4 regions of the Arthrobacter sp. G.S.26 genome follow, and region 4 is predicted to be linked to each of the others. Evidence: riboswitches for the same ligand, from Rfam matches in the RefSeq annotation. Region 4 holds a riboswitch; each other region holds the start of a gene.

The links. Region 4 has a riboswitch for S-adenosylmethionine ahead of ACRB8A_RS12285 (aminotransferase class V-fold PLP-dependent enzyme). Riboswitches for the same ligand answer to the same signal wherever they lie in the genome.
Region 1: it holds a riboswitch for S-adenosylmethionine, as region 4 does, so the genes downstream of both, ACRB8A_RS06380 (bifunctional o-acetylhomoserine/o-acetylserine sulfhydrylase) here and ACRB8A_RS12285 (aminotransferase class V-fold PLP-dependent enzyme) in region 4, are expected to answer to the same signal.
Region 2: it holds a riboswitch for S-adenosylmethionine, as region 4 does, so the genes downstream of both, ACRB8A_RS01150 (LLM class flavin-dependent oxidoreductase) here and ACRB8A_RS12285 (aminotransferase class V-fold PLP-dependent enzyme) in region 4, are expected to answer to the same signal.
Region 3: it holds a riboswitch for S-adenosylmethionine, as region 4 does, so the genes downstream of both, ACRB8A_RS17715 (DUF1737 domain-containing protein) here and ACRB8A_RS12285 (aminotransferase class V-fold PLP-dependent enzyme) in region 4, are expected to answer to the same signal.

Annotation. Positions count from the first base shown of each region.
Region 1 is NZ_CP193752.1:1,407,266-1,412,419, forward strand. It holds gene ACRB8A_RS06370 (CPBP family intramembrane glutamic endopeptidase) at 40-855, shown strand; gene ACRB8A_RS06375 (VOC family protein) at 1,050-1,688, opposite strand; SAM riboswitch class IV at 1,850-1,965, shown strand; gene ACRB8A_RS06380 (bifunctional o-acetylhomoserine/o-acetylserine sulfhydrylase) at 2,010-3,335, shown strand; SAM riboswitch class IV at 3,432-3,547, shown strand; gene metX (homoserine O-acetyltransferase MetX) at 3,560-4,675, shown strand; gene ACRB8A_RS06390 (hypothetical protein) at 4,699-5,154, opposite strand, start outside.
Region 2 is NZ_CP193752.1:240,076-245,229, forward strand. It holds gene ACRB8A_RS01135 (MFS transporter) at 1-472, shown strand, start outside; gene ACRB8A_RS01140 (rhodanese-like domain-containing protein) at 469-855, opposite strand; gene ACRB8A_RS01145 (LLM class flavin-dependent oxidoreductase) at 893-2,044, opposite strand; SAM riboswitch class IV at 2,236-2,344, shown strand; gene ACRB8A_RS01150 (LLM class flavin-dependent oxidoreductase) at 2,384-3,481, shown strand; gene ACRB8A_RS01155 (NtaA/DmoA family FMN-dependent monooxygenase) at 3,495-4,910, shown strand; gene ACRB8A_RS01160 (ABC transporter substrate-binding protein) at 4,907-5,154, shown strand, end outside.
Region 3 is NZ_CP193752.1:3,854,806-3,859,959, forward strand. It holds gene ACRB8A_RS17705 (GNAT family N-acetyltransferase) at 1-136, shown strand, start outside; gene opgC (OpgC domain-containing protein) at 123-2,510, opposite strand; SAM riboswitch class IV at 2,758-2,872, shown strand; gene ACRB8A_RS17715 (DUF1737 domain-containing protein) at 2,886-3,143, shown strand; gene ACRB8A_RS17720 (rhodanese-like domain-containing protein) at 3,140-3,550, shown strand; gene ACRB8A_RS17725 (O-succinylhomoserine sulfhydrylase) at 3,551-4,759, shown strand; gene ACRB8A_RS17730 (LysR family transcriptional regulator ArgP) at 4,746-5,154, opposite strand, start outside.
Region 4 is NZ_CP193752.1:2,687,910-2,693,063, reverse strand. It holds gene ACRB8A_RS12295 (metal-dependent transcriptional regulator) at 1-518, opposite strand, end outside; gene ACRB8A_RS12290 (class I SAM-dependent methyltransferase) at 567-1,325, opposite strand; gene ACRB8A_RS12285 (aminotransferase class V-fold PLP-dependent enzyme) at 1,395-2,816, opposite strand; SAM riboswitch class IV at 2,852-2,966, opposite strand; gene hisN (histidinol-phosphatase) at 3,128-3,940, opposite strand; gene rsgA (ribosome small subunit-dependent GTPase A) at 3,986-5,101, opposite strand; gene aroA (3-phosphoshikimate 1-carboxyvinyltransferase) at 5,085-5,154, opposite strand, start outside.

The sequences.
Region 1 (5,154 bases), 1.3 Mb from region 4:
GGTCAGCCCGGATCCAGCAACAGCAGGCAAAATGGGTACATGCTGGTTCCCTCCCGCCGCAGGCTGCGGCTCGAAGTCTGGATTGTCCTGGGGTTGTCCCTGGGACAATCCGCCGTCTATTCCGTGGTGCAGCTGCTGGACAAGCTGTCCCGCGCGCCGCTGGTGGAGGGCACCTCCACCCTGAACCGCTCGCAAAGTACCCGGGAATACTTCGACCTGACCTACCAGCTGCTGGACATCGCCTTTGCCCTGGTGCCGGTCCTCCTGGTGATCTACTTCCTGACCGACCAGCGCCAGGCGGCACCTGCCGGACCCGGCAACCCGCCGGTCATCGGCGGCGCCAACGCCTCCCGCCACACGGGCTCCGCTTTCCGGCAGCTTGGCTTCACCTTCGACAGGCCCGGCCGCGACCTGCTCCAGGGCCTCGGCCTGGCCGCCCTGATCGGCATCCCGTCACTGGGCCTCTACGCCGCCGGGCGGGCGTTGGGCATCACCACCGCCATCATCCCCAGCGCCCTGGATGCCTACTGGTGGACCGTTCCGGTGCTGATCCTCTCCGCCGTCCGGCACGGCATTGTGGAAGAGGTCATTGTGGTGGGGTACCTGATGAACCGCTTCGGCAAGTTCGGCTGGAGCCTGCCGGTGTCCATCGCGGCCAGTGCGCTGCTGCGTGGCAGCTACCACCTTTACCAGGGCTTCGGGCCCTTCATCGGGAACGTGGTGATGGGCGCCGTCTTCGCGTGGCTCTACACCCGGACCAAACGCGTGATGCCGTTGGTCATCGCGCACGCGCTGCTCGACATCGTGGCGTTTGTCGGCTTCAGCCTGTTTGGCAAGGCGGTGGGGCTGGGCTGACCGTCCCGGGCCTCATGCCTGCCCGCGGTGGCGGGCGGCCGCCGTCGTCCGCTTGATGCTTTTGCCGCTCAATGATTCGGCCGCCATCAGCAGGTGACGCCGTTGTCAGCTGCTGATGGCGGTCGAAGGGTGGGTGGGCGCGGACGCCCGGAAGCACCGGACCCGGCGCAGGCCGGATCCGGTGCGGCGGAGGATCAGATGGTGACTGCGCCGTTGGCGGTTTCGAAGGTGACCGAGAGGATTCCGGGCGTGCCGTGCGGGGCAACCCAATCCACTGCAACATCCTCGAGCGGCTTCTCCACCGGTTCGCCCAGCCATTCGGTGACCCGCTCGGCGGAACCGGCGATGGTCAGGCAGCTCATCTTAACGTTGCCTTCGTAGGCGTTGGACGGGTGCAGGGAGGGGTCGCCCTCCCACTTCAGCATGTAGGGCACCTGGGGATCCGCGATGAGGCCCAGGATGCCGATCTGCTTCCAGACCAGTTCGCGGCCGTCAGGGAACTTGCGGTTGCCGTTGACGGAAGACCGGCCCAGCCGCTCCTCGAAAGGGGCAAGGTCGTCCACTTCGACGCACCAGCCCATCCAGCCGCCACCGGCTTCGGAGCGGGCGCGGACAGCCTGCCCGAAAGGCGCCTTGTCCGAGGCGGGGTGCGCCAGCACCTCCACCACCTCAAGGTACTTGTGGCCCGCGAGGGGAATGATCATGTTCCGGGTTCCAAAACGGGGATGCACCCCGCCCTTGACGGCTTCCACACCCAGGGCGGAAGCGATTCGTTCGGTGGTGGCCGCCAGGCCATCCTGTTCACAGGCGTAAGAGACGTGATCCATGCGCATGCCAACATCTTGGCACTTTGTGATCCGCCTCTCAGCTAAGGTTTGCCTTACATGTTTTTTCCGCTGGGCGGAGTTCCTGTTGTGGCCCGGCAACGGGGCCGTGGGACCATGTTCGTCACAATCCTGTACCACGCTCCCGGACAGTTCCTACACTGGGCACAGGTCATGAGTGCCAGCATCAAGCCCCGGCTCGCTGGCCGGCAACCCTCCACCCGCGGTGGGGTGCCCCGGGTGAGGACCTGGCTGTCCGGCACCGGCCGGATGGCAAGCGCGGCCCGTGCTGCTTCCTGCATGCCGGGCCCCTGTGAAGTGGAGCCAAAGATGTCCAACGGATGGTCGTTTGAAACCCGCCAGATCCATGCAGGCCAGGAACCGGACAGCGCCACCGGCGCCCGGGCCCTGCCCATCTACCAGACCACCTCGTTTGTGTTCCCCAGCGCCGAAAGCGCGGCCAACAGGTTCGCCCTGGCCGAACTCTCGCCCATCTACACCCGCATCGGCAACCCCACCCAGGACGCCGTGGAGCAGCGGATCGCCAGCCTGGAAGGCGGCCTCGCGGCCCTCCTGCTCAGCTCCGGGCAGGCCGCCGAGACGTTCGCGGTCCTGAACATCGCCGAGGCCGGCGACCACATCGTGGCCAGCCCCAGCCTTTACGGCGGGACCTACAACCTCTTCGCCCACACCCTGAAGAAGTTCGGCATCACCGTGACGTTTGTGGCGGACCCGGACAACCTGGACCAGTGGCGCGACGCCGTGCAGCCCAACACCAAGCTGTTCTTCGGCGAGGTGGTATCCAACCCGCGCCAGGACGTCCTGGACATCGAGGGCATTTCCGGGGTGGCGCACCAGGCGGGAGTGCCGCTGATTGTGGACAACACGCTGTCCACCCCGTACCTGATCCGGCCGCTGGAGTGGGGCGCGGACATCGTCCTGCACTCGGCCACGAAGTACCTGGGCGGACACGGCGCAGCCATCGCCGGCGTGATCGTGGACTCGGGCAAGTTCGACTTCACCAGGGAACCGGAGAAGTTCCCCGGCTTCAACACCCCGGACCCCACCTACAACGGCCTGGTCTACGGCCGCGACCTGGGTGCCGACGGCGCCCTGGGTGCCAACCTGTCCTACATCCTGAAGGCCCGCGTGCAGCTGCTGCGCGACCTGGGCTCCGCCGTGTCACCGTTCAACGCGTTCCTGATCGCCCAGGGCCTGGAAACCCTGAGCCTGCGGGTGGAGCGGCATGTCTCCAACGCCATTGAGGTGGCCCGTTGGCTCGAGGCGCGGGACGACGTCGAATCCGTTGCCTACGCCGGCCTGCCCTCCAGCCCCTGGTTTGAGCGCGGCCAAAAGTACGGGCCGCGGGGCACCGGGGCGATTGTGGCCTTCAACCTCGCCGGCGGGGCCGCGGCCGGCCAGCGTTTTGTCGATGCGCTGGAACTGCACTCCCATGTGGCCAACATCGGCGATGTCCGGTCGCTGGTGATCCACCCCGCGTCCACCACCCACAGCCAGCTGTCCCCTGAGCAGCAGGCCGTTGCCGGGGTCACGCCGGGCCTGGTCCGGTTGTCCGTGGGACTGGAACACATCGATGACATCCTGGCCGACCTGGAAGCAGGTTTCCGGGCGGCCAAGGCGGCAGCAGGGTCCTGACCGGACCCTAACGGACCGGCTGCCTTTGGGCCGGGGCAAGTCACAACCAGTCACACTCTTGGCCCGGGGTGGGGTGTTCTTCGTACACTCGAACAAGGTCATGAGTGCCAGTGACAGCCCCGGCTTGCTGGCCGGCAACCCTCCTTCCGCGGTGGGGTGCCCCGGGTGAAGACCTGGCCTGCCGGTCATTCGACGGCAGGCAAGCGCGTAGAAGAGGTCTTGCCATGACGGTTACCGTCGCCCGTACCACCGTTCCCGAACACGGGATTGTCCGCTTCGCCTCCGTAGGGGCCCTGGAACTTGAAGCCGGCGGATACCTGCCGGACGTCACCCTGGCCTACGAAACGTGGGGCACCCTGAATGCCGACGGCAGCAACGCCATCCTGATCGAGCATGCCCTGACCGGCAGCACCCACGTTGCCCGCGGCGACAGCGACGAGCCCGGCTGGTGGGAACAGCTGGCCGGTCCGGGCGCACCCGTGGACACGGACCAGTTTTTTGTGGTGTCCATCAACATTGTGGGCGGCTGTTACGGGTCCACGGGACCGTCCTCAGCCGCACCGGACGGCAGCCCGTGGGGTTCCCGGTTTCCGCTGGTGACCCTGCGGGACAGCACCGTGGCCGAAGCCAGGCTCGCAGACCAGCTGGGCATCCGCAGCTGGTTCGCCGTCCTGGGCGGCTCCATGGGCGGTGCGCGTGCCTTGGAATGGGCGGTGACCTACCCGGAGCGGGTGCAGCGGTGCGCCGTCATCGCCGTCGGTGCGGCGAGCACCGCAGAGCAGATCGCGTTTGCGCAGGCGCAAACGCTGGCCATCCGCCAGGATGCCAACTTCCAGGGCGGCGACTACTACGGCGGCCCGTTCCCCGGGGACGGTCTGGCCCTGGCCCGGCGCATCGCCCACATCACCTACCGGTCCGCCGCGGAACTCGAAGGCCGGTTCGGCCGGCAGGCGCAGGCCGCCGAAACACCGGTCCGCGCGGATTCGCTGGCCGCCCGGGGCCGCTATCAGGTGGAAAGCTACCTGGACCACCAAGGCAACAAACTGGTCCAGCGGTTCGACGCCAACAGCTACATCGCGCTCACCGAGGCACTCATGAGCCATGACGTCACCCGCAACCGGGGCACGCTGGCGCAGGCGCTGGACGTGCCGGGAGTCCGGTTTTTTGTCGCAGCGGTCGACTCGGACCGGCTGTACTTCCCGGCGCAGTCCTACGAGCTGGCGGCGGCGCTGCCGGGCGAGGTGGACGTCCACCTGATCCAGGCGCCGATCGGGCACGACGGCTTCCTGACCGAGATCGGCCAGCTGGGGGCGCAGCTGCGGGCATCGTTCCTCGTCTAGTCGGGCTACCCCGGCCGGGTTGGTCAGCCCTTCATGATCTCGCCACGGCGGGTCATGTACTCCTCCATGGAGAGCTCACCGTTGCTGTACTGCTGGTCCAGTTCGGCGAGTTTGCGGGCCCGGAAGCCCTGCGGGGCCGACGGCGGCGGGGGAGTGGCGGGCGCCTGCGGCTGTTCCGGAGCGGGCTGGCCGGGCTGGCCCGGGTACCCGCCTTGGCCGGGCTGTGCGGGGTAACCGGGCTGGCCCGGGTACCCGCCCTGGTGCGGGGCCTGCGGCCGGCCGAACGGGTCAGGCAGCGGCTGCGGCCGGTCGATGGGCTGCGGCGCGTCGATCTGGCGGAAACCGCCGCCGTAGTAGTCCTGCTGGGTGTAGCCGTCGCGGGGCTGGTTGTTCTGCGGTCCGGGGCCGCCGGGGAACTGGTTGGGATAGCGGCCGGAGAAGCTCTGGTCCTGGTTCCGGCGGGCCACTGACTTCCGGTA
Region 2 (5,154 bases), 1.7 Mb from region 4:
CTGGCGGTTCCTGGGCCGCTACGGGCGGGGCGGTGTCGTCTGGGCGCTGGTGGCCGGCCTGGCCTGCCTGCCCGGCAAGGACTTGGCCGTCCAGTACCTGGACAGCGGAGCCGCTGCGATGGCGGTGGCCGCCGTCGGGCTCCTGCAGGGGCTAGCCGTGGGTCTGGTGGTGGCCCCCAACCAGACCCTGACACTGGCCCAGGCCCCGCCCGGTGCCACGGGGGTGGCCGCGGGCTTTTACCAACTCAGCCAACGGTTCACGGCGGCGCTGTGTTCAGCGGCCGCCGCCGGCATGTTCCTCACCGCCGGCGCGGACCCCCGCCGGGCCTTCCACCAGGGTGTGGTGCTCTGCTCGGTGCTGCTGGGCGTCGCTGTGCTGGCCGGCAGTGCGGACTGGCTCCGCACAGCCGCTGTCGCCGGGCGGCAGGCCACCCGCCGGCAGCCTTCGAAGCGCCGGCGGGCCGGTCCTTAAGCGGCCGGGCTCTGGGCGCCCGGGTCCGTGGGGCCTGTGGTGGGCACCCCGGCCTCCCGCAATGCCGGGAAGCCGCCGTCCACATGGACGGCGTTGGCGTAGCCCAGCACCTTCAGCTTCTCGGCTACAGGGCGGGAGCCGTTGACGGAGCCGCAAAACACCACTATGTTCCGGCCCGCGGCTTCCACTTCGGGCAACAGTTCGGGGGAGTCGGGGCCGAAGTCCTGGTCCACCCGCTCCCGGTTGACCACCAGCGCCCCGGGGATCGCCCCGGTGCTGTTCCGGCCGGCGTCACTGCGGACGTCAACCAGCAGGGCCCCTTCGGCGATGAGGCGGGCGGCGTCAGCGGCGCTGACCAGTTGGGTGTCGGTTTCGGTGCTCATGGTTCTCCTTTGAGGATGGGTTGGTTGGACCGGGGTCTTAGCCGCGGGCCCAGGCGTCGGCAAGCAGCCCGTAGGATGCCACCCGCTCCGCCTGCCCGTGGGCGATGGTGGTGATCAGGAGCTCCTGGGCGCCCGTGGCCCGCTGCAGCGCCCTCAGGTGGGCGGTGACCGTCCCGGGGGCGCCCACGAACCGTGTTTCCACGCGGTCCCGGACCAGCTCCGGGGAGCCCACCGCGGCGTCCACCCGGCCGCCGTCGGCCGGGGCGGGATAGGCGATGGCGCCTTGGCCGCTGCGGATGCTGTGCACCCAGGCGGCGAAGCCCGCGCCGAGCCGCCGGGCGTCCTGTTCGCGTTCGGCCACCAGCACGTCCGCGGATACCGTGACGTACGGTTCCGGCACCGCCGCCGAGGGCCGGAAGTGGGCCCGGTATTCGGCCACCGACTCCAGTACCGTGGCCGGCGACACGTGGTAATTCGCGCCGAACCGCAGGCCCAGCTTCCCGGCAAGCCGGGCGCTGGGCCCCGCCGTGGAACCGTGGAGCCAGAACTGCGGGGCATGTCCCAGGGCAGGTGTCACCGTGATCCCCTCGCCGTGCCGGGTGCGGTAGCCGCCGTCGAAAAAGCCGATGACGTCCTGCACGTCGCTCTCGAAGTTGTCCGCATCCCCGGGCTCCCGGCCCAGGAGCTCGGCCTGGAGCCGGAACTTCCGGGGCAGCACGGAACTGAACGGCTGCCGTTTGGCGGGGACCACCAGGCCCGCCACCACCCGGCCCGCGTCCTCCGGCGCGGGTTCGCCGGCAGTCCGGAGGTCTTCCCCGCCGGTGCTTGCCGGCGGGGAAGCGGGTTGGCCGGAGCGGCCAAATCCCAGATCGATCCGGTCCGGGAACACTGCCGCCAGGGTTCCGACGTTTTCGGCTACCTGCAGCGGTCGGTAGTTGCCCAGGATGGTGGCAGCCGTCCCCACCCGGATGGTCCGGGTGGCGGCAGCAACCAGGGCGGACAGCACATGCGGGGCGGAACCCGCGACGCCGGGATTGAGATGGTGCTCGGCCAGCCAATAGCGGTGGTAGCCGAGGTCCTCGGCAGCGACGGCCAGCTCCACGCTGTTGCGCAGCGCCTGCCCGGCGTCCACCCCCGCCGGGATGGGGCTCAGATCGAGAACTGACAGCAGGGCATCCGTTGGGCTCATGGCTTGACCCTACGGACGCCGGCTCCGGCGCCCAAAGCGCCATGTCACCGGACTCAACGGTGCGCAACAGGCCGTCACAGGCGCCGCCAGATGACGGTTTAAGCCGTCGCTTGACGTGGCGTTTCGCGCGTTGACCTCGTGCGACAACGGCGGTTGCGGGGGTCATTCGGGGATCGTACATTCGAGCCATAGGTCAAGAGTCAGCACGCCAAGGACCGGCTCGTGCTGCGGCAACCCTCAGGCATTTAGTGGCGGGGTGCTCCGGAAACAGACCTGGCCGCACTGCGGCAAGTGAAATGTCGTCCCGGCCGCACCAGCGGCCCCTGAAAGAGGAAAGCCATGCCTTCACTACCAGTACCCGAAAACCGTCCCAACGTGGTGGCCGTTGAGCTCGACGGCGACGGGGCGCACCCCGCCGCGTGGCGCCACGCCCACCACCTTCCGGACGGACTGCTGGGCGGTGCCCGCATCAGCGGCACCGTCCAGGCCGCAGACATCGCCGGCTTCCACCTGGCCACCTTCCGCGATTCCCGCGTGGTGGATGCCGGCACGGCCGGGATTCCCGGCCGGATCGATGCCGTGCAACGGGCCGCCTTCGCTGCCCCCATCACCGGCTCGATCGGCCTGGTACCCGAGGTGGACACCCTCTACACCGAGCCATTCCACGTCGCCACCCAGCTGGCCAGCCTCGACTACGCCTCCCAGGGCAGGGCGGGCTGGCTGGTCAGCGCGGCCAACGCGCCCGAAGAAGCCCGCGCCGTGGGCCGTGAGCAGCTGGCCGCCGCCGCAGCGCCCCTCGAAGCCGCGGACGCCGTGGAAGCCGGCCGCCGGCTCTGGGATTCCTGGGAGGACGACGCCGTTATCCGCGACGCCTCCACCGGCCGCTACCTGGACCGCGACAAACTGCACTACGCCGACTTCGAAGGGGAGCGCTTCGCCGTCAAGGGCCCGGCGATCATTCCCCGGCCATTGCAGGGGCAGTTGGTGGTCATCGCTCCGGCGGCGCTGCTCTCCACCGTGGAAGCCGACGTGGCACTCGCTTCAGCCGCCACCGTTGACGGGCTCGCCGCAGCAGCCTCAGCGGCGGCCGCCACCGGCGTTCCCCGGACCCTCGTGGAGCTCGACGTGATCCTCGACGCCCGCGGCCAAACGGCCGCGGAACGGCTCGCGGAGCTGGACCGCCACGAGCCGTGGACCGGCGGCGCCCGGTACGTGGGCAGCCCCGCCGGCCTCGTGTCCCTGCTGGCCCGGCTCTTCGATGCCGCGGACGGCGTCCGGCTGCATCCCGCCGTCGTGGACGTCGACCTGCCGGAACTGGCGCTCAACGTCCTGCCCGCGTTGCGCGCCGCCGGCCTGGTCAGCGCGCCCGCCGCCGGCACCACGCTGCGCCGGTCCTTCGGCCTTCCCCGCCCCGCCAACCGCTACGCAGCGGCCTGAAAGAGAGCACCCCATGACCACGCACCGTCCCACCGGCAACGGCCGGATCCAGTTCGGCGTCTTTTTCCAGGGCGTCAACCACACCACCGTCTGGAAAGCCCCGGACAGCGGCTCCCAGACCGACTTTGAATCCTTCCGCCGCGTGGCCCAGACCGCCGAACGCGGGCTGTTCTCAGCCTTCTTCCTGGGCGAAGGACTGCGGCTCCGTGAACACCTGGGCCGAATCCACGACCTGGACGTGGTGGGCCGCCCGGACGCGCAGACTGCCCTGGCGGCACTCGCCGCCGTCACCACCAACATCGGCCTGGTGGCCACCCAAAACACCACCTACAACGATCCCGCGGACCTGGCCCACCGGCTGGCCAGCCTCGACCTGCTCTCCGGCGGCCGCGCTGCCTGGAACATCGTCACCACGGACAATGCCTGGACCGGCGCCAACTTCCGCCGCGGCGGGTTCCTCAAGCACGAGGACCGCTACGTCCGGGCCGAAGCCTTTGTCCAGACCGCCAAAGCCATCTGGGACTCCTGGGCCGACGGCGCAATCGCCGGGTCCCGGAGCGACGGGCGCTGGCTCCGGCAAGGAAGCATCACCCCGGTGCGCCGGAACGACGCAAGCTTCGACGTGGACATCACGGGACGGCTGCCGCGGTCCGCCCAGCACCACCCCGTCCTCTTCCAGGCGGGGGATTCACCCGACGGCCGCGACTTCGCTGTCCGCAACGCCGACGTTATCTTCTCCCGGCACGCGGAACTCGAGGATGCGAAGGTGTTCCGGGCGGACATCGTGGCCCGCACACTAAAGGCCGGCCGCCCCGCGGATGACGTCAAAATCTTCCCGGGCCAGGAATTCATCCTCGCCGCCACAGAAAAGGAGGCCGCGGAGAAGGAACACTGGGTCCGGGAGCAGCAGGTAGGCCCGGAGACGGCAATCGCCTACCTTGAACAGTTCTGGGGCCGGACCCTGGACGGGTATGACCCCGACGGGCCGCTGCCTGAGATCGACCCCGTAGTGGACGTCACGAACCCCACCCGCGGAAACGCCTTCCACGGCAAAAGCGCAATTGAACTCGCTGGCCAGTGGCGGGACGAGGCCCGCGGGAAGGGCCAGTCCATCCGCCAGTTCGTTGCTGCCCGGTCACGCCTGAACGGCCGCGGCCTGGTGGGCTCCTACGACGGCGTCGCCGACCTGCTGGCTGAATACGCCAGGACCGGAGCGGTGGATGGATTCAACATCACCCCCTGGCTTGTCCCCGGCGGGTTGGACGACATTGTCAACGAACTCGTCCCGCGCCTGCAGGACCGCGGCGTCTACCGGACCGAATACGAAGGCACCACCCTCCGCGAAAACCTGGGACTCCGGGTCCCCTCATCACACCGGCGCGGCACCCTGTCCGCGGCCGGCCGCCAGGAAAGCGAAAATGTCGCATGAACCCCTTCAACCCCGCTGGAACCACCGCCAATCGCCCCACCAGCAGGCCCGCCGTCGTGGGCGGCCTCCTCGCTGCGGCCCTCCTCTTGTCCGCCTGCGGCGGGACGGCCGGCGCCGGCACCGAACCGGCCGCCGATGCCACCCCTGTTTCCGGCGGAAACCTTAACTTCGCCCTTTCTGTGGACCGCGGCTGCATTGACCCGCAACAGGCGGGCAACAACGACGCCATCGCCGTGGCCCGGCA
Region 3 (5,154 bases), 1.2 Mb from region 4:
CCGCACCGGATTCCAGGAGATCGGGCTGGCTCCCAACTACCTCAAGATCGCGGGCAAATGGCAGGACCACCTGCTGCATCAGGTAATTCTGCCCCAGGCGGTCAGCGGCCTGCGGACCGGGCCTACGTGGGAATGATCCGGTAAAGGAACCTGGTCCTGACCATGACCCACAGCAGCCCCAGGAGCACGGCGTAGGCCGCTGTATTCAGCAGGACGTTCTCCTGCAGCAGGGCCGGAATGTTGGCCACCACGGCAATCAGCACCACATGCATGATGAACACATACAGGGTTGCCTGGCCCAACGGAATCAGGAACCACCCCAGTGTCCGCTGCACCGGCTTCCAATACGCCGTCAGGAACGCGTAGGCCGCCACCACCAGGACCAGCACGTTCAGCAACCTGCCGGGCGCCAGGTAGGTGCGGCCGAAAAACAGGTCGTACATGATGCGGTAGGTGGCGTCCGGGATCACGGCGAGCCGGACGTCGAAGCCATTGGCCAAGTACGGGTTGCCCCAGGACAGGAACGCGAAGACAACGGCCAGGACGGTACAGGCAGCCACCACCCAAACCCGGGCCGAGAACCAGGCAATGATGCGGTGCCGGTGGTACCCCGCCACCAGCCCGATCACAAACAACACCTGCCACACCAGCAGGGGGAATGAATCCTCGAACTGCGAGGGGAGCAGCCGGAAACGGGTGGTTGCGCCGGCGGCGTAGGCAGCAATCGATGCACCCAGCACATACAGCCCTTTGCCCCGGCCCAGCGCAGCAAGGATCAGGGGGCTGGCGAGCAGCAGCACCACGTAGAGGCCCATCACGTTGAACTGCCACGGCCCGAACTGCAGCAGCAGGATCGCGGGCAGGATCCCCGGCGGTACGGGGAACTGCAGCAGGGAGCCCATGCCGGCGTAAAGGTCGTAGGTGCGGCCCGCACCGCCATGGCCGGCTCCACCCGTTCCCTGGTCCACGAACGTGGTCAGCACCTCGGAACGGAAAACCGGCAGCAGCGAAAGCAGGAAGACACCGATCAGCACCACAAGTGCCGTCACGTACAGCTTGCCTGCGCGGCGCGACGTCAACTCCAGCACGCGGCCGAAGTCGTCCTTGACGCGCGGCCCGTAGACCATGCCCACCACCAGGCCGGAGAACAGGACAAACAATTCGGCTCCCGAGACGAATCCCACCGCTTCCTGGGTAAAAAGCTGGAAGAGGGATGTCATGCCCAGGTGGTTGACCACAACAAAGACGATCGCCATGCCGCGCAGCAGATCCACGCGGGAGTCACGCTTGGACGGATCCGCATAGGCCCAGGAGGAAGCGTTGTTGATCCGTCCGGGAATCTGCCACAGCGCGGCAAGGAGGATCAGCAAAGCCGCTCCAACACTCCACGCGGCAACGCCGGACAACGTGTTGGGATGCGAATAACTGCCGTCCGTGGACACCTCCGTCACCGGCCCGGTCACCACAGGGGATTTTTTGAGCCGCTCCGAGGCAGCTGCAGCAATGTCCGGTTTCCCCGTCAGCAGCCAGTTAATGCTGGCGACCCCGGTGTCCCTGGTGCTGGTCCGCTCATCCCACACAACGGCGGCGGTCCGGGCGAATTCCGCCGACGTCATGGTGCCCACTACCTGGTCCCACCAGTTCACTTTGATGTCGGACTCTGCGGCACCTCCCGACGCCGGGCTGTAGAAGGCGGCGGTCTGGAGCAGGAACGGCTTGTCCTTGCCGGCTGCATACGTGCCGTAGAAGTCCTCACCGCCGGCCGATGTCAGCATTTCCCGCAACTCACCAGCGCGGGGCAGGGAGTTGACGGCGGCCCCGCCCGAGGTGTCGTCATGGTAGGCACTCAGGCCCACCCAATCAACGGAATCATCGCCCGGATAATACGGCCCGTAAGGGCTGTCGGCACCGTTCCAACTGCCGTCCCCGTTGCTGTCCAGCAGGCTGAACCCGTCGCTTCCGGGACCGGGGGCTGCCCTGCTCCGCTCGAACGGGTAGTCCTTGCCAAGGAAAGGGGCCCACACCATCAGGGCGCCGCCGTCGGACGCCCGGAATTTGCCGGCGAGCGTCCGGAACGCCTCCCGGTACGCTGCCGGTTGCTGGCCCCACTCCACCCAGCTGGAATTCATGTCGGGGGCGAACCGGATCAGGAGCTTGCCCTTGAACCCGCCGGCGAGCGTGCGCACCTCCGCCGCGAAGGCGGCAGCAGAGCCTGAATCCACCTGGTCCAGCGGGACGGTGGGCCGGACGGTGAGCATGGCATGCGCGCCCTGGGCGGACGCCTGGTACAGGAAGCCCTTGAGGTCGTTACGCTCCGCATCCCGGTACGGAAAGTCAATGTCGTGACCCAGGACTGCGGGCCGTGCACCCAGCCGGTCCGCGAAACCTGCGGCGGTATCTTCGCCCCATTCCAGGACGGCGCCAAGGAGGGGCCCGCGGTCGTCCGGAACCGGCGCAGCAGCGTGTGCCGCCCCGGCCGGCAGCCCGATGGCCAGCACTGTCATCATCATCGCTGCCAGCAGGGCAGCACAGGCGCGGAAAATCCGGGTGCCGGGCACGGCAGTGCCGCCACTCCGCGCGGCTGATCGATTGCTGATGGGAACCCCCCGGTCTGAAGCCAGCTGTCGGGGCGGCGCCCCCATGCAAACCTTATCGGTCCGGCCGCCGCGCCAGGACCCCGTGCCCGGCGCGGCTCGGTTACGGAACATGACGACGGCGGCCGTGCGGCACCGGGCAGCAAGTGTTACGTTTTTGGGGAGTAATGAGTACCGGCACTAAGCCCTGACTGGCCGGTCGGCAACCCTCCCTTCCGCGGCGGGGTGCCTCAGGTGAATACTCGGCATATCGACCATTCGAGCTGCAAGCGTGAGAGAAGGAGATCCGTCGTGTCCGACGCACCTGCCCCTGAAGAGAGACTGTCCTACCGCCTCATCAGCGGCCCGGACAACCGCGAGTTCTGCGAGCGGATCTCGGCCGCACTGGCGGAGGGCTACGTGCTGCACGGAAGCCCCGCCGCCACGTACAACGGCGGAGGTGTGATTGTGGCCCAGGCAGTTGTCCTGCCGGCCGCCATCGCCACGGCCGACGCCGCCGTGGCAACCGCAGTGGACAGCCTCGAATTCGACGGCGAGGGGCACGCATGAGCTACGCCGGAGACCTGACCCCGCAGGAGGCATGGGCCAAGCTGGAGCAGGGCGCCATCCTGGTGGACGTCCGGACCGAAGCTGAATGGGCCCATATCGGCATTCCTGACACCAAGGCCACGGACAACGATCCCTTGTTTATTCAGTGGACCTTCCCTGGCGGCGTCCCGAACCCCGCCTTCATCAGCGACCTCAGCCAGCAGGCTCCGGAGGATTCAGCCGCGGAACTGCTGTTCCTGTGCCGTTCCGGGCAGCGCTCCATCGCGGCTGCCACCGCGGCGACGCAGGCCGGTTTCACCTCATACAACGTGCTGGAGGGCTTCGAGGGCGAGCCTGACCGGTATGGCGAACGGACCGTCAACGGCTGGAAGAACCGCGGCCTGCCTACCAACCTGGGAACCAACTAAATGGCTTTTAATGACGACGCTGCCGGTTGGAACGCCGATACGCAGGCGGTCCGCGGTGGCCTGGACCGCACCAACTTCCAGGAGACCAGCGAGGCGCTGTTCCTGAACTCAGGGTTTGTCTATGAATCCGCTGCCGCCGCCGAGCGGGCGTTCACCGGCGAGGACCAGCGTTTTGTCTACTCCCGCTACGGCAACCCCTCGGTAGCCACTTTTCAGGAGCGGCTGCGGCTGCTGGAGGGCACCGAAGCGTGCTTCGCCACGGCCTCCGGAATGTCAGCGGTCTTTACCGCCCTGGGCGCCCTCCTCGCTGCCGGCGACCGCGTGGTTGCCGCCCGGTCGCTGTTCGGTTCCTGCTTTGTGATCCTGAACGAGATCCTGCCGCGGTGGGGCGTGGAAACGGTGTTTGTTGACGGGCCGGACCTGGACCAGTGGCGCGAAGCCCTGTCCCAGCCCACCACTGCCGTGTTTTTCGAGTCGCCGTCCAACCCCATGCAGGAGATTGTGGACATCGCCGCCGTCAGCGACCTGGCCCACGCTGCCGGCGCAACAGTCGTCGTCGACAATGTATTTGCCACTCCCCTGCTCCAGCGGTGCGGCCAGTTCGGCGCCGACGTTATTGTCTACTCCGGCACCAAGCACATCGACGGCCAGGGCCGCGTCCTGGGCGGGGCGATCCTGGGCACCAGGGAGTTCATTGACGGTCCCGTGAAGCAGCTCATGCGCCACACCGGGCCTTCGCTTTCCCCGTTTAACGCCTGGGTCCTCAACAAGGGACTGGAGACGATGGCACTGCGGGTCAACCACTCGTCGGCCACGGCCCTGCGGTTGGCCGAGTGGCTGGAGCAGCAGCCGGCGGTCAGCTGGGTGAAATACCCGCTGCTTAGATCGCACCCCCAGTACGGGCTTGCCGCGAAGCAGATGAAGGCAGGCGGCACCGTCCTTACGCTGGACCTGGGTTCGGCTCCCGGGCGGTCGGCCAAGGACGCCGCCTTTGCCCTGCTGGACGGCCTGCGCATCATCGATATCTCAAACAACCTGGGTGACTCAAAGTCCCTCATCACCCATCCTGCCACCACCACGCACCGGGCCATGGGGCCGGAAGGCCGCGCAGCGATCGGGCTGGGCGACGGTGTGGTGCGGCTGTCCGTGGGGCTCGAGGACGCCGATGACCTGATCGGCGACCTGGAGCAAGCGCTCAAGCAGATCTGACGGAACCCGGTCCCGGGGCGGGCTGCCGGAGCTCGTGGGCAGCCGTCGCCCGGACGGCCGCCGTGAGCTGGTTCAGCACCGGCGAGTCAATTTTCCAGCGCTGCCAGTAGAGGGCCACGTCCACCGGGTGCCCGGGCGCGAGTTCCACCAGCTCGCCGCTGCCAAGCCACGGCAGGCATTCCGCTTCGGGCAGCAGTCCCCAGCCCATCCCCAGCCGGATGGCCTGGGCAAACTCTGCCGATGACGGGACGTAGTGCCGCGGGGCACCGAGGGCCGTCCCGGTCATCCTGCGGAAGAACCCACCCTGAAGGTCGTCCTTCCGGTCGAAGTCCACCACCGGGGCGGTGCTGCCCGCAACGAGCTCCGGCCCGCCGGGCAACCAGTGCCGGACGTAC
Region 4 (5,154 bases):
CGCAACAATTCAGGGTTATCGTCACTGATCCGGGTGATTCTGCCGGTGTGGCCCTCATCCAGCCCGGAAAGCAGGTGGGCGGCAGGCATCAGCACCTCACCGGACGCCGTGGGAATGGGGTCGCCGTGCGGATCGCGGCGGGGATCGCCCAGTTGGGCGGCGACGCGTTCGATGAAGGTGTCCGAGACGGCGTGCTCCAGCAGTTCGGCTTCGTCGTGGACCTCGTCCCAGCTGTAGTCCAGCTGCTGGACCAGGTACGTCTCAATCAGCCGGTGGCGGCGGACCATGGCCAGGGCCAGGCGCAGGCCCGGGCCCGTCAAGGTAATGGCGCTGTAGGGCTTGTGGTCAACGAGGCCCTGGTCCTTGAGCTTGCGGACCATCTCCGAGACGGAGGAGTTGGCCACACCCAGGCGCTGGGCCAGCTGCGAGGAGGTGATGGGTTTGTCCTGCCACTCGGTAAACGAGTAGATGACCTTGACGTAGTCCTCGATCGAGGAGGAGGGCGCGCTGGTCTTCACAGCATCAAGCTTACCGGGTACTGCACCGCCGCTGGCCGGCAACGAGATTCACGCCGCCGTGGCCCGCCATGCCAGGGTCAGGTAGGGCAGGTCGATGATTTCGCCGTCCCGGTGGCCAAGATGCTCATGCAGGTACCAGTCCAGGTTGGCCAGCACCTTGGCGCGGGTGGGTTCGGAGGCCCTGAGATAGTAGCTGCGCGTTTTGGTGAGCTCCATCAGGCCCGTGGTGGTTACAGGGTCCTGCCACCGGGTCACGTACCCCTCAAGGCCTTGGAATTCAGGCCCGACGGCGGGCCGGTGGCCAGGCTTGTAGACGTCGCCCGCGTGCATGATCCGGGACAGCCGGTGGACCCAGGGAACGGAGGTGTCCAGCTGGTTCCAGACCAGCCCCAGCGTGCCGCCCGGGCGAAGGACCCGGGCGAGCTCCGTGCTGGCCGCAGCTGCGTCGCACCAGTGCCAGGCCTGGGCCACGGTGACGACGTCGAACGCCGCCGCCGGCAGGCCGGTGGCCTCTGCGGTGCCCAGGACAGCCGTGGCACGTGGATAGTGCTCAGCCAGCTGTTCCAGCATGTCCGCGGACGGGTCGACTGCGGTGACGGCCAGTCCTTTGGCCAGGAGCAGTGCGGTGAATTTGCCGGTGCCGGCGCCGACGTCCAAAACCTCACCGGCCGTTGCGGGCACCAGCCAGTCCGCGGCTGCCGCCGGGTAGCCCGGCCGGACCTGCTGGTAATGCTCGCCGCCGTCCTGGAAGCTTTGGCCCAGCTCCTGGCGCCGGTTGTGTTCCAGCTTGGGGCCACCCCGGACCACGCGCGGCCTCCTTCAGTAGATGTCTCTCCTGAATTTACCGCATGGACCCCGCCGGGGCGGCCCGGCGGTTCAGTCGTCCAGGCAGGGGGCCGCGCCGGCGGTGCCCGGCGTGTTGGGGGCCCAGTGCGGGTAGGTCCGGGAATCGTTGGCGGGCACCCAGCGGCCTGCGTCCACCACGTAATCCCAGCCAAGGCCCTGGGTCCGGAGGGCAGAGATGCCGGCAAGGAGCCGTTCGGCGTCCTCAAGGCGGGAGCCCACACCAAAGCTGGCCCGCAGCGAACCGGACGGAAGGCCCAGCCGCTTGAGCAGGGGGTGGGCGCAGAAACGCCCGTCCCGGAGGCCCACGCCGTGCTCTGCGGACAGGTAGGCCGCCACCAGACCGGCGTCGTAGCCGGCCACGGAAAAGTTAACCACACCGATGGTGTCCGTCTCAGCGTTGGTGTCCTTGAAGATCTGGTGGACACTCACGCCCTCGATCTGCTGCAGCCCCGCCACCAGGTAGGACCGGATGGACTGTTCGTGGGCGTGCCATTCCTGCGGGTCCAGGGCGGCGATGACCTGCGTGGCACGTGCCAGGGTGGCGGCGCCGAGGACGTTGGGCGAGCCGCCCTCGTGCCGGGCCGGGCCCGTGGCCCAGCTGACGCCGTCGAGCCGTGCTTCCTTGACGGCACCGCCGCCGGCGAGGTGCGGTTTTCCGGCGTCGAGCCAGTCCGGGCGCCCCACCAGGACGCCGGAACCGAACGGGGCGTAGAGCTTGTGGCCGGAGAACGCGAGGTAGTCAACGCCGTCGGCGGTGATGTCTACCCGCCGGTGGGGTGCCAGCTGCGCGGCGTCCACCACAATCCGGGCGCCGTACTGGTGGGCCAGCGTGGCGAGGGCGCGGATGGGCAGGATTTCACCGGTGACGTTGGAGGCGCCGGTAACGGCCAGGAGGCTGACCCCGCCCTGCTCCAGTTCGCCGCGGACAGCGTCGATGGTGCCGGCCAGGGTGTCCGCGGCCACGATGCTCCGGTGCGGGACGCCCTGCCACGGCAGCAGGTTGGCGTGGTGCTCGATGTCCAGGTACAGGACGTCGCCGGTGGGCCGGCCGTCCGTGTTGGGCAGGCACCCTGCCAGGAGGTTCAGCGAGTCGGTGGTGTTGCGCGTGAAGATCACCGAGTCGTCCGGGCGGCCGCCCACAAAGTCCCGCACGATGTTCCGCGCGTTCTCGTACACGGAGGTGCTGATCTGCGAGGCGTAGCCGGCGCCACGGTGCACGCTGGCGTAGTAGGGCAGGATCTCGTTCAGGTAGGCGGAGACCAGGGACAGCGCCGGCGCGGAGGCGCCATAGTCCAGGTTCGCGTAGCGGACATGGCCACCGGCGATCAGCGGCGCCTGGATCTCGGCGCCGGTTACGGCGGCGAGGGGCCTGGCGGCGATGGAGTGGCCGGCCAAAACCGAAGGTGCGGCGGGCGCCAGCGAAGCTGCGGGGGAGACAGTGGCAGTTGTCATGGGGAATCCTCACGTTGACAGGACTCCCTGCAGGGAATCCGCGCTTGCCGTATCCATGTCCGGACCGGCCTGGTCGTCACCCGGGGCACCCCACCGCGAATGGAGGGTTGCCGGCCAGCAAACCGGGGTTTAGCGCTGGCACTCGTGACCTGCTTAAGAGCGTAGGACATGGTGCGGGGTGGTTTGAAGCCAGCCCGAATGTTAAGGGATTTGTTACGCCGCGCCCGTACGCCGGGGCTTTTGTCGAAGAACACGACGGCGGACGCCCCCATCCGGAGGCGTCCGCCGTATATTCTTCGGTCCAGGCAGTCCTAGAGGAGGTCGTCCAGCCCCGGGTTCAGGCGCCGCAGCACCTCGGAATGCAGGATGGAGTTTGTGGCCAGGGCGTTTCCGCCGAACGGGCCGTCCTGGCCCTCCAGGGAGGTAAACCGGCCGCCGGCTTCCACCACGATGGGGACCAGGGCGGCCATGTCGTAGAGATTCAGTTCGGGTTCGCAGGCAATGTCCACCGACCCCTCGGCGACCATGCAGTAGGACCAGAAGTCGCCGTAGGCGCGGGTCCGCCATACGTCCTCGGTGAGCCCCAGGAACTCGTCGAAGTTGCCGCGTTCCTTCCACCCGGTGAGGCTGGAGTAGGACAATGACGCATCGGAAAGGGTGGCGACGTTGGAGACGCGCAGCCTGGTGGCCGAGGCGAGCGAACGCCCCATGTAGGCGCCCATGTCTTTCGCCGCCCACCAGCGTTTGCCCAGCGCAGGTGCGCTGACCACACCCACCACCGGTTCGCCCTCGTCAACGAGCGCGATCAGGGTTGCCCATACCGGGACACCCCGGACGAAATTCTTGGTCCCGTCAATGGGGTCGATGATCCAGCGGCGTGAGCCGTGGCCGCTGCTGCCGAACTCCTCACCCAGGACGGCGTCGCGGGGGCGGGAGCGGGAAAGCTGGCCGCGGATGGATTCCTCAGCTGCCTTGTCCGCGTCGGTGACAGGCGTCAGGTCCGGCTTGGTCTCCACATGGAGGTCCAGGGCCTTGAAACGGCTCATCGTCTGGTCGTCCACGGAATCGGCCAGGACGTGGGCCAGGCGCAGGTCATCGTTGTAGCTGGAAGCGGATTGGATCATGGTTCCAAACTACCGTCTGGCGGCGGTTGTGCTGGGAGGCCCACGTCAGTTGACGCTGCCGAGTTCCTTGGTCTCCTGGGCTTCCAGGCGCGGATCCGCCCCGAGGAGCCGCCGCAGGGAAGAGAGCCGGGCAGCGCCGGTGGGACCTGCCTGGCCGGCGGCCACCCAGGCGTCCAGCCCGCAGTTCACGGCCGCTGCCGTGTGCTTGCAGCCGCGTTCGCAGGCATCGGTGCCGGGGGAGAGGTCCGGGAAGGAACGCAGGATGCGGTCCGGGTCCACCAGTGCCAGGCCAAAGGACCGGATGCCAGGGGTGTCGATGATCCAACTGCCGGCCGGCGCATCTGCCAGCCGCAGGGCCAGGGCGGAGGAGGATGTGTGCCGGCCGCGGCCGGTGACGGCGTTGACGCCGCCGGTGGCCCGCTCGGCTCCGGTCAGCGCGTTGACCATGGTGGATTTGCCCACGCCGGAGTGCCCCAGCATCACAGTGACGTTCCCGTGCAGGAAGGTCCGCAGCTCCGCTACGGCCTCGCTGTCCAGCCGGGCGGACAGGCCATCGTCTGACCTGGCGTCGATGCCCGATGCCTTATTGTCCGCGGTGCGGCTGATGATGACCGGGAAGTCCAGGTGCGCGTAATTGGACAGCAGGTCAGCGGGATCCTTGACGTCTGCCTTGGTGATCAGCAGGATCGGTTCGATCCCGGCGTCGTAAGCCGCCGCCAGGGCCCGGTCGATGAAACCGGTGCGCGGTTCCGGGTTGGCTGCTGCCACCACGATCACCAGTTGGTCGGCGTTGGCCACCACAGCCCGTTCCACGGGATCTGTGTCGTCCGCGCTGCGGCGCAGCAGCGTGCGCCGGTCCTGGATTTTCACCAGGCGCGCCAGCGTGTCCGGTTCGCCGGAAACGTCGCCCACCAGCGAGACAAAGTCGCCGGCCACCACGGGGTTGCGGCGCAGTTCCCGGGCGCGGGCGGCGATCACCACCCGTTCCGTAGCGGTGTCCTCACCCACCACCGCCGTGTAGCGGCCGCGGTCAACGGTGATGATCCGGCCAGTGACGGCGTCGTCGTGGCTGGGCCGGTCCTTGGTGCGGGGCCTGGAACCTTTTTTGCTGGGCCGGATGCGGACATCCGATTCGTCCCAAGAGTCAGTGCTGCGCGCCAACGCCTGTACCTTCCGTGCCGGTTCCGGCAGGAGAGCCCTGCGCCAGCATCGCG